One region of the Erwinia rhapontici genome, then DNA from elsewhere that is predicted to be linked to it. Evidence: predicted binding sites of a transcription regulator. Region 1 holds the regulator's gene; each other region holds the start of a gene.

Region 1 (3,243 bases):
ACTCCTGGTTAATTAAATCTGACAACGGCAGACCAGGCAGCAACAGAGAATCATGGGCAAACGCCGGACATTCAGCTGTTGTTTCGCCAGCCTGCAGCAAATTAAGAAAGGAATGTAGAACGAGGGAAATATACCGCTGATGTTATTCGCCTGCCGTGGCGTGAAATGCGGGTAGAGAGAGGAATAGCAGGATGTGTACGCTACGTTCTGTCAGCTGTGGGTAACGACAACGAACATCGTTACCCATAAGAAACCAGCTTCAGGTCAGATCTGTCACTTCATAGCTGTGCGTCATTTTCACCGCGCTCCCCAGCATAATCGCCACCGAGCAGTATTTCTCCGCAGAGAGGTCGACCGCACGTGAAACGGCTTTATCCGTTAACGCCTTGCCGCTGACAATAAAGTGCAGGTTAATATGGGTGAAAATACGCGGTGCCTCTTCACGACGTTCCGAGGTCAATTTAACTTCACAGTCGGCGACATCGTGACGGCCTTTCTGCAGTATAGACACCACATCAATCGCACTGCATCCCCCGGCAGCCATCAGCACCATCTCCATCGGGCTGGGTGCTTTATCCCCCGCGGTGCCATCCATCAAAATCTGATGGCCGGATGAGGATTCTCCCAAAAACGTCATCCCTTCAACCCACTTAACTCGTGCTTGCATCACAAAATCCTCTCATTGATTCAGTTACCGCAGAGTACGCTGCACTCACAAAAACGGCAACGTTGCCTTTTTCGAACTATGCTGAAGCGAGACAACAGAAGACAGTCTTGTAAAGCTGTGCTACAAACGAAGCTGCAATATTTTACTGGCATAACAATGCACGGTAAAAACGGGACGACAGCACGAGCCATGCTCTTAACAGAGGCCCGTATAATTTCCCTATGGGAACGCTTGAATATTTCAACGCCTGGCAGGGATACATCCCCTGATACCCAAAAATATTTCGCGCTTCAGGCCAGCGGCAACGCATCTGCAGCACGCCGAATACAGGGTATATTTAGGCACGATTACAACAGAGGATAACAGCGAATGGTTCTCGGCAAACCGCAAACAGACCCTACACTCGAATGGTTCCTGTCACATTGCCATATTCACAAATATCCATCCAAAAGCACTCTGATTCATCAGGGTGAGAAGGCGGAAACCCTCTATTACATCGTTAAAGGATCAGTAGCGGTGTTAATCAAGGATGAAGAAGGCAAAGAGATGATCCTCTCCTACCTCAATCAGGGCGACTTCATTGGCGAGCTGGGCCTCTTTGAAGAAGGTCAGGAGCGCAGTGCATGGGTACGTGCGAAAACAGCCTGTGAAGTGGCTGAAATTTCCTACAAAAAATTCCGTCAGTTGATTCAGGTGAATCCTGACATCCTGATGCGCCTGTCTTCACAGATGGCGCGTCGCCTGCAAGTCACATCAGAGAAAGTGGGTAATTTAGCTTTCCTTGATGTGACCGGACGCATTGCCCAAACGTTGTTGAATCTGGCGAAACAACCGGATGCCATGACGCACCCGGATGGGATGCAGATCAAAATCACCCGTCAGGAGATCGGCCAGATCGTCGGCTGCTCCCGCGAAACGGTGGGTCGTATTCTAAAAATGCTGGAAGATCAAAACCTGATCTCAGCACATGGTAAAACCATTGTTGTTTACGGAACACGTTAACCGGCTCTGAACCCACGGCGCGACGCCCAGTCGCGCCGTTTTTATTTGGTGTGGCTCATGTGGCGGAGAATTATCTATCACCCCGAAGTTAACTACGCACTCAGGCAAACACTGGTGCTGTGTTTACCCGTGGCGATCGGCTGGATGCTCGGCAACCTGCAAAACGGCCTGCTGTTCTCATTAGTCCCCGCCTGTTGTAACAATGCCGGTCTTGATACTCCACACAAACGCTTCTTCAAACGTCTGATCGTAGGCGGTTGCCTGTTTGCTTTCAGTAGCTTTTTGATTCAGTACGCCGGGGCAGAAGAGGTGCCACTGCCCGTGATCCTGCTGGTCATGTCACTGCTGCTTGGTGTCACCGGTGAAATCAGTCCGCTGCACGGTCGTCTGCTACCGGCATCGCTGATTGCCGCCATTTTCACCCTCAGTCTGGCCGGACGCATGCCCATGTGGCAGCCGCCGCTATTGTTCATTCTCGGTACCGTCTGGTATGGCGCGTTTAACTGGTTCTGGTTCTGGCTGTGGAAAGAGCAGCCGATGCGCGAAACCCTCAGTCTGCTCTATCATGAACTGGCTGATTACTGCGAAGCGAAATACAGTCTGCTAACCCAGTTGACCGATCCCCAAACCGCCCTGCCTCCCCTGTTGGTCCGCCAACAGAAAGCCGTCGATCTGATTAACACCTGTTACCAGCAAATGCATATGCTGGCCGCCAATCGCGACCATTATCAGCGACTGACGCGCGCATTTCAGGTCGCCCTCGATCTACAGGAACATATCGCCGTCAGCCTGCATCAGCCCGAGGAAGTACAGAAGCTGGTAGAGCAGAGCCACGCCGAGGCGGTGATCCGCTGGAATGCGCAGACCATTGCCACACGCCTGCGGGTACTGGCTGACGATATCCTCTATCACCGCTTCCCTGAACGTTTCACGATGGAAAAACCGCTTCAGGCACTGGAAAAAATATCCCGTCAGCACCCCGATAATCCGGTTGGCAACTTTTGCTATTATCACTTCAGCCGTATCGCCCGCGTGCTACGCACCCAGCACCCGTTGTACCGTCGCGACCTGATGGCGGACCGCCAGCGCCGCCTGCCGCTGTTTCCTGCGTTGAAGAGTTATCTGTCGCTGAAATCCTCTGCCCTGCGCACCGCCGCACGCTATGCAGTCATGCTGACCTTCGCCAGTTCACTGGCCCTGTTCTTCAATCTGCCGAAGCCTTACTGGATACTGATGACGGTGATGTTTGTCAGCCTCAACGGTTACAGCGCTACTCGGGTACGTATCCAGCACAGGGCGCTGGGAACGCTGGCCGGGTTGGCCATTGCCGCTGCCACGCTCGGTTTACATGCCCCGGAATCCTGGGTGCTGCTGGTGATGCTACTGATTACCCTGGTGAGCTATCTGTTTATCCGCAAGTTTTACGGCTGGGCAACCGTAGGATTCACGGTCACCGCGGTGTATACATTGCAACTGCTGTCGCTGAACGGAGCGCAGTTCCTGCTGCCGCGCTTAATGGATACACTAATGGGCTGTCTGATTGCCTTCGGCGGCATGATTTGGCTATGGCCACA
Region 2 (3,243 bases), 1.4 Mb from region 1:
CCGCCACGGCGGTGTAGTGGGCGATCAGCTCTGACTGTTTGAGTGGAACAAAGTACGGAGTGATCACCGACACGGCATCCACACCCAGCGCGGCAACCTGTTTACCGAGGCGAATGGTGTCGCGTGTGGAAATTTCGCCGACGTGGGCCACCACATTGGCTTTTCCGGCCACTTCGTCGACGCAGGTGGCCGTCACGGCCAGCTTTTCCTGTTCGTTTAATACGAAGAACTCACCGTTGGTGCCGCCGCAGAAAATACCGTTTCCGGCGGCCAACTGGCGCTGCACCTGACGGCGCATGGCCGATTCAGCATAGGCGCCGTCATGATCGAAAGGCGTGACGATGGCGGTCAGTACGCCCCGAATAATTTTGCTCATCATAATCTCTCTGTTAGTGATTCAGTGCCGGAAACAGCGTCAGGTACACGTTACGCACGTCGTTTGCGCTCACCGGTGCCGGGACATTTTTCATCAGGCGCTGCACATCGAGTGCCGCTTCCACTAAATAAGGCAGGTGTTCTGAGGTGATCCCCAGCTCGTCGAGGCTGGCAGGCAGCTTCAGTCGCTGGACCAGGGCCGCGAAGTAATCCACCAGTGCGTGAGACTTCTCATCCGCGTTGAGCTGCGGGTTAGCCTCTGGCAACAGATCGTAGACTTCGGCGAATTTGCTTACCGCCGCCGGGCGTACAAAGCGCATGCAGGGAGCGAGCAGAATAGCGTTCGCCACGCCGTGCGGCAGGTGATATTTGCCTCCCAGCGGGTAGGACATGGCGTGCACCAGATGAGTCCCGGCATGGGCGATGGCCGCACCGCCGTAATAAGATGCCCACAGCATATTCAGTCGGGCCTCCAGGTTGCCGGGTTCAGCCACGGTGGTTTCCAGGCTGGCAAACAGCTTCTTCATCCCGATCAGCGCGTAGTTGTCACTCACCGGGTTTGACACCGTCGCGGTAAAGCACTCAATCAGGTGGCAGAGCGCATCAATCCCGGTTGAAGATGCAATATGTGCCGGCATGCTGGTGGTCAGTTCCGGGGCCAGAATCACATAGTCCGGCAGCATCACTGGGGAGATAATGCCGACTTTCGTCTCTTTCTCCGGGATGGCCAGAATGGCGTTTGGCGTGGCTTCTGACCCCGTACCTGCAGTGGTCGGGATCAGCAACGAGGAGGTGCGTCTCTGAGGTTTCTCTCCGGCCAGCAGAGCCTCCAGCGTGGGCGCATTCTCAACGCACAGCACCGACAGCAGTTTTGCCACGTCCAGCACGCTGCCACCGCCTACGCCAATCACCAGATCCACATCGCGCGAGGCCAGGCCGGCGAGGATCTCTGCTACATCATGCTGGCTCGGCTCGGGTGGCACGTTGCTGACGGTATGTAAGGTTGAGACCTGACGGCGTACCTGCTCCGTCAGCGTCTGCACTGCCGGGATCGCCGCAATATTCTTATCGGTGACCAGCAACACACGCAGCTTACCTTTTAACAGGTAGCCAATGTCATTGAGTGTCTGGTAGCCCGCGATCACGGTACTGTTTATGTTCATGCCTGATTTCTCCTCATCACGCCGCTTTCAGTTACGGGTGATTGCATTTCGTCATTTGTAAGGACTTTCCGACTTTGATGGGTAATTTATAGGGCATATTGATTCTGATTAATTTGAACTTGCTCACATTTAATCAAATGTGATTGAATATAATCATATTAAGATAATGAGTGGTGTCCTGAACCTCTCTTCACAGACAGGCACCTCAATGTTCCGTACAGGAGTGGCGATGACGCAGCGTAAATGGCAAACGCCGGTACTGGTGATTGCGGATGATTTTACCGGGGCCAATGATGCGGGCAGCGGGCTGGCCAGAGCGGGAGCGCGGGTGAATGTGCTTTTTGACAGCCAGTCACCGCGTGGTGACGAGCAGGCCGACGTCTGGGTGGTCAGCACGGACAGCCGCGCGCTCTCTGCCCAGGATGCTGCAGAGCGGGTGCATCGTGCGCTGATGCACTGGTCGCCGGTTGCCCGCGAAGGCTGGCTGTTTAAGAAGATGGATTCCACTCTGCGCGGCAATCTGGGCGCAGAAACCGAAGCGGCTCTGCTGGCCAGCGGTGCATCGCTGGCGCTGGTAGTTCCGGCGGTTCCACGGCTGGGGCGCATTACCCGCGACGGTGAGTGCTTTATTCACGGCTTGCGACTGACCGAGACCGAATTTGCCAGCGACCCGAAAACGCCGGTGACAACAGCGAACATTGCCCGGCGGTTATTGGAGCAGAGCACATTGCCTTGCGGCGGCCTGACGCTGGCGCAGGTGCGCGGGCCACAGCTGCTGGCGCTGATGCAACAGGCCGCCGACAGCACACCGTCGCTGCTGGTGGTGGATGCAGAAACCGATGATGACTTACAGCGCATTGCGCAGGCAGCGTCCCACCTGGCACGGCGTCCGCTGCTGGTCGGTGCTGCCGGGCTGAGTGATGCTCTGACGGCGTTGCTGGTGGATCGCCACCCGTCACCGCTGCTGGCAGTGGTGGGCTCGATGAGTGACATCGCCCGTCAGCAAATTGACCGGATTCAGCAGCAGCATCCCGTGACGCTGGTGGATATCGATATTGCCGAACTGTTTTCTCGCCCGCGTTGGGTATCGTTTCCCACCTGGCGCCAGACCGTGACCAAGGCATTGCGCGCCGGGCAGCACTGTGTGGTCCGCACCTGCCAGCATAACGGGCAGCGTGAAGCGATTGCTGCACTGTGTGAAGAACATCAGCTGAGCCGTGCTCAACTGGGTGAAGAAATTTGCCAGCTACTGGCACAGCTCACGGCTGAAGTGCTGGCAGAAGCCCAGCCAGGCGGGTTGTATCTTTCCGGCGGTGACGTGGCGATTGCCGTGGCGCGCGGGCTGGGTGCCAGTGGATTCCAGATTCAAGGCCAGATTGCGGGCTGTGTGCCCTGGGGCCGCTTATTAAATGTGACTGAACCCTTGCTGGTGATGACCAAAGCCGGTGGCTTCGGTGATGCAAACACCCTGGTCGACGTTATTCGTTTTATTGAGGAGAAATCGAGTGAGTAAAATTATTGCGATCACTATGGGCGACCCGGCGGGTATCGGTCCGGAAATCATTATCAAATCACTGGCCAGCGGTGAGCTGTCCGGGGTTCCGGCAGTGGTGGTGGGCTGTGCCAGTACCCTGCGGCGCGTGCTGAGCCTGAATATTACCTCGCAGGCAGAACTGCGCGTGCTGGATCGCGTGGCCGATGCTCA
Region 3 (3,243 bases), 490 kb from region 1:
CCACTGCTGCGTGACAAGGCGCCATACAGCACTTTCATCAGTTCGGTACGCCCCGCGCCCATCAGCCCGGACACACCCAAAATTTCGCCTTTACGCAGCGTAAAGCTGACATCCTCAACGCCGGAACCACTCAGATTCTCCACCTTCAGGCGAACCTCACCCGGTGCTTTATCCAGGCGTGGATACTGCTCTTCCAGCTTGCGGCCGACCATCATTTCAATCAGCGACTCTTCCGTCAGCTGAGCCACTTCACGTTCTGCAATAAACTGCCCGTCACGGAAGATGGTGACATCGTCGCAGATCTCAAAAATTTCTTTCATTCGGTGGGAGATATAAACAATGCCGCAGCCCTGCGCTTTCAGCTCGTTGATCACCCGGAACAGCGAAGCGGTCTCGGTATCCGTCAGCGCGTCCGTCGGTTCGTCCATGACGATCACTTTTGACTCGAAGCTCAGGACCTTGGCAATTTCCACCATCTGCTGGTCACCGATCGACAGATCACCCACCAGCTTATGGCTGCTGAAGCGCAGATTCAGGCGCTTCAGTAAGGCATCCGCCTCGGCATACATCTTTTTCCACTGGATGCGGCCAAAACGGTTAACAAATTCGCGACCCAAAAAGATGTTTTCCGCAATGCTCAACTGGGGGATCAGGTTCAGTTCCTGATGGATAATACCGATCCCAGCTTCCTGCGACTCTTTCGGCCCGTTAAAGGTGGTTTCCTGACCGAGCCATTCAAACGTGCCCGCATCACGGGCGTAGATCCCGGTAAGCACCTTCATCATGGTCGACTTACCCGCACCGTTCTCGCCCACCAGCGCCATCACGCGGCCAGGATAAACAGAGAGGGCGGCTCCCGACAGCGCCTTGACGCCCGGGAAGGCTTTATCAATGCCTTTTAATTGCAGTAAAGGTTGCATAACAGCCTCTAAAAGGTCACGCCAGCGATCAGGATGACATTCGCATACGGAGAACACTCTCCGCTGCGAATGACGGCCTGACTACGCTGAGTTTGGTGTTTGAACTGTTCGTGACTGACATAACTGATACTGATTGAATTACCCTGGTGTTGTTGCAGTAAGTCGAGCAGGGCGATCAATTCACTATGAAGCTGCGGATTATGCTGCTTAATTTCTTCCGCAATGATGGCACTCTCGACCTGCATCTCGCTGGTGACCGCCTGGGTAACCTGTAAAAATGTCGGAATTCCATGCGTCAACGCCAGATCAATACGCTGCGGACCTTGTGGGACCGGCAGGCCGGCATCGCCAATCACGATGCTGTCAGTATGACCGAGACGTGAAATCACGGACGAGATATCAGAATTCAGTAAGGTGCCTTTTTTCATTATTCACTCCAGAGCGAAACGTTTCGCTGAGGGCAGTGTAAGAAATGGTCAGGGGAAAACAATCATCAAATGTTGAAAATGTGATCGCCATCGAAACGTTTCGCTGACGCAGAGAGAGGATTTGTTTTAAGGAAAAAAATAGCCCTTTTATGTTACCGGTAAAGGGCCATGACTGAATGTAATGAATATCTGGAAGGTATAGCAGCTCACAAAATCTGGCTGAGATGAAGCTGTCCCATCAGCAGAGGGTTGTCTGCATAGTCCACCGGAATAGCCACTACCGCCGGGCCCTGCACATCCATCGCTTTACGCAACGTCGGTTCCAGCATTTCTGCACTTTCCACAGCAAACCCCGCGGCACCAAACGACTCGGCGTAAGCTTTAAAATCGATCGGACCGAATTTCACCCCGGAAACCCGCTGATATTTCTTCTCTTCCTGCATCGCCACCATGTTGTAGCACTCATCCACCCAGATGATATGCAGCAAATTAGCGCCCAGCCGTACTGCCGTTTCCAGCTCCATACTCGATTGCAGGAACCCGCCATCCCCGGAGACCGACACCACTTTGCGCGACGGGTCCACCAGCCAGGCACCAATCGCCCAGGGCAGGGCAACGCCCATGGTTTGCTGACCGTTGGAGATCATGATCTGACGGGCGCGGAAGCTGTAAAGATAACGCGCGATCCAGATATGAAAGCTGCCCATATCCACCGTCAGGGTGACGTCACTGTTGATAATGTCCTGCATAGCACGCACGATGCGCAAAGGATGCAGGGCAAACTGATTCAGCTGATGGCCGCGCAGCGCCAGCAGTTCACGCTGTTGCTGGCGGTCGCTGAGGATCGCCGCCGCCTGTGGGCTAAGCGTTAACGGGCCGTGGATACGTGCCGTCAGTTTATCCAGCGTGGCAGCAATATCACCGACCAGCTCGGCATCAGGCTGATAACAGTTGTCGGTATCGGCGGGCAACACATCGATATGCACCAGGGTGGCTTTGCCACTGTTCCACATCGCAGGTTCATACTCTACCGGGCTGTAGCCAATGGTGATAATCAGGTCGGCTTCTCGCAGTAACCGATCGCCCGCCTGATTATTAAAGAGCCCGACACGCCCGGCAAAGCGGGAAAAATGCTCCTGCCGCACTGCACCTGCCGCCTGGTAGGTACTGGTGACCGGAATATGGCTACGCTCCAGCAGCTGATGCAGCGCATCGCTGTTGGCGGGCTGGCTGGCCATCAGGCCCAGCAGCAGCACCGGGTTTTTCGCCTGTGCGATTTGGCGGGCAACGGCGTCAATCGCCACATCCGGTGCTGCTCCCAGCAGCAGCTGGCCGCTGGTATTCAGCAGATGTCCGCGTGCGGGCTCATTAATAATGTCCTGCGGCAGGCTGACAAAAGCGCCGCCGGGGCGCCCCTGCTCCGCACTGCGAAACGCATTCGATAACACTTCGGCAATGGCATCTGAGGAACCGACTTCTACCGCATATTTACTCACAGGGCGGAACATCGCGACGGTATCCATGCTTTGATGCACCTGTTTGGCGCTATCCGCGCGTTTTACCGCCCCCCCCAGTGCCACTACCGGATCGCCCTCGGTGGTCGCCGTTGCCATACCGGTGATCAAATTGGAACAGCCAGGCCCGGAGGTGACCAATGCAACGCCGGCTTTGCCGGTCAGCCGACCCACGGCCGCTGCCATAAATGCGGCGTTGGCTTCATGACGTACGGCAATCGTCTGGATGGAGGTGTCCAGCAGCGAATCAAAGACTTTATCGATTTTGGCACCGGGAATGCCGAAGACCTGCTTCACCCCCTGTGCTTCCAGTTGAGCCACGACCAGATCGGCACCGTGTGCCCACTGTTGAACCTCAGTGACGTTTTTCATCTTTTGTTC

Evidence for each region. Region 1 encodes CRP, which controls carbon source genes, mostly activating them, when cyclic AMP is high. Its sites were predicted from a motif close to ATGTGANNNNNNTCACAT; they were not measured.
Region 2: LJN55_RS19095 (iron-containing alcohol dehydrogenase) is a predicted target of CRP. The motif match lies at 1,650-1,667, and genes of this name have one in related genera.
Region 3: rbsD (D-ribose pyranase) is a predicted target of CRP. The motif match lies at 1,427-1,444, and genes of this name have one in related genera.

Annotation. Positions count from the first base shown of each region.
Region 1 covers NZ_CP085627.1:440,572-443,814, reverse strand. The annotation lists gene LJN55_RS01880 (OsmC family protein) at 260-667, opposite strand; gene crp (cAMP-activated global transcriptional regulator CRP) at 1,037-1,669, shown strand; gene LJN55_RS01870 (YccS/YhfK family putative transporter) at 1,727-3,243, shown strand, end outside.
Region 2 covers NZ_CP085627.1:4,137,914-4,141,156, reverse strand. The annotation lists gene LJN55_RS19100 (dihydrodipicolinate synthase family protein) at 1-376, opposite strand, end outside; gene LJN55_RS19095 (iron-containing alcohol dehydrogenase) at 390-1,538, opposite strand; gene dtnK (D-threonate kinase) at 1,768-3,051, shown strand; gene LJN55_RS19085 (D-threonate 4-phosphate dehydrogenase) at 3,044-3,243, shown strand, end outside.
Region 3 covers NZ_CP085627.1:5,007,645-5,010,887, forward strand. The annotation lists gene rbsA (ribose ABC transporter ATP-binding protein RbsA) at 1-920, opposite strand, end outside; gene rbsD (D-ribose pyranase) at 929-1,348, opposite strand; gene alsS (acetolactate synthase AlsS) at 1,555-3,234, opposite strand.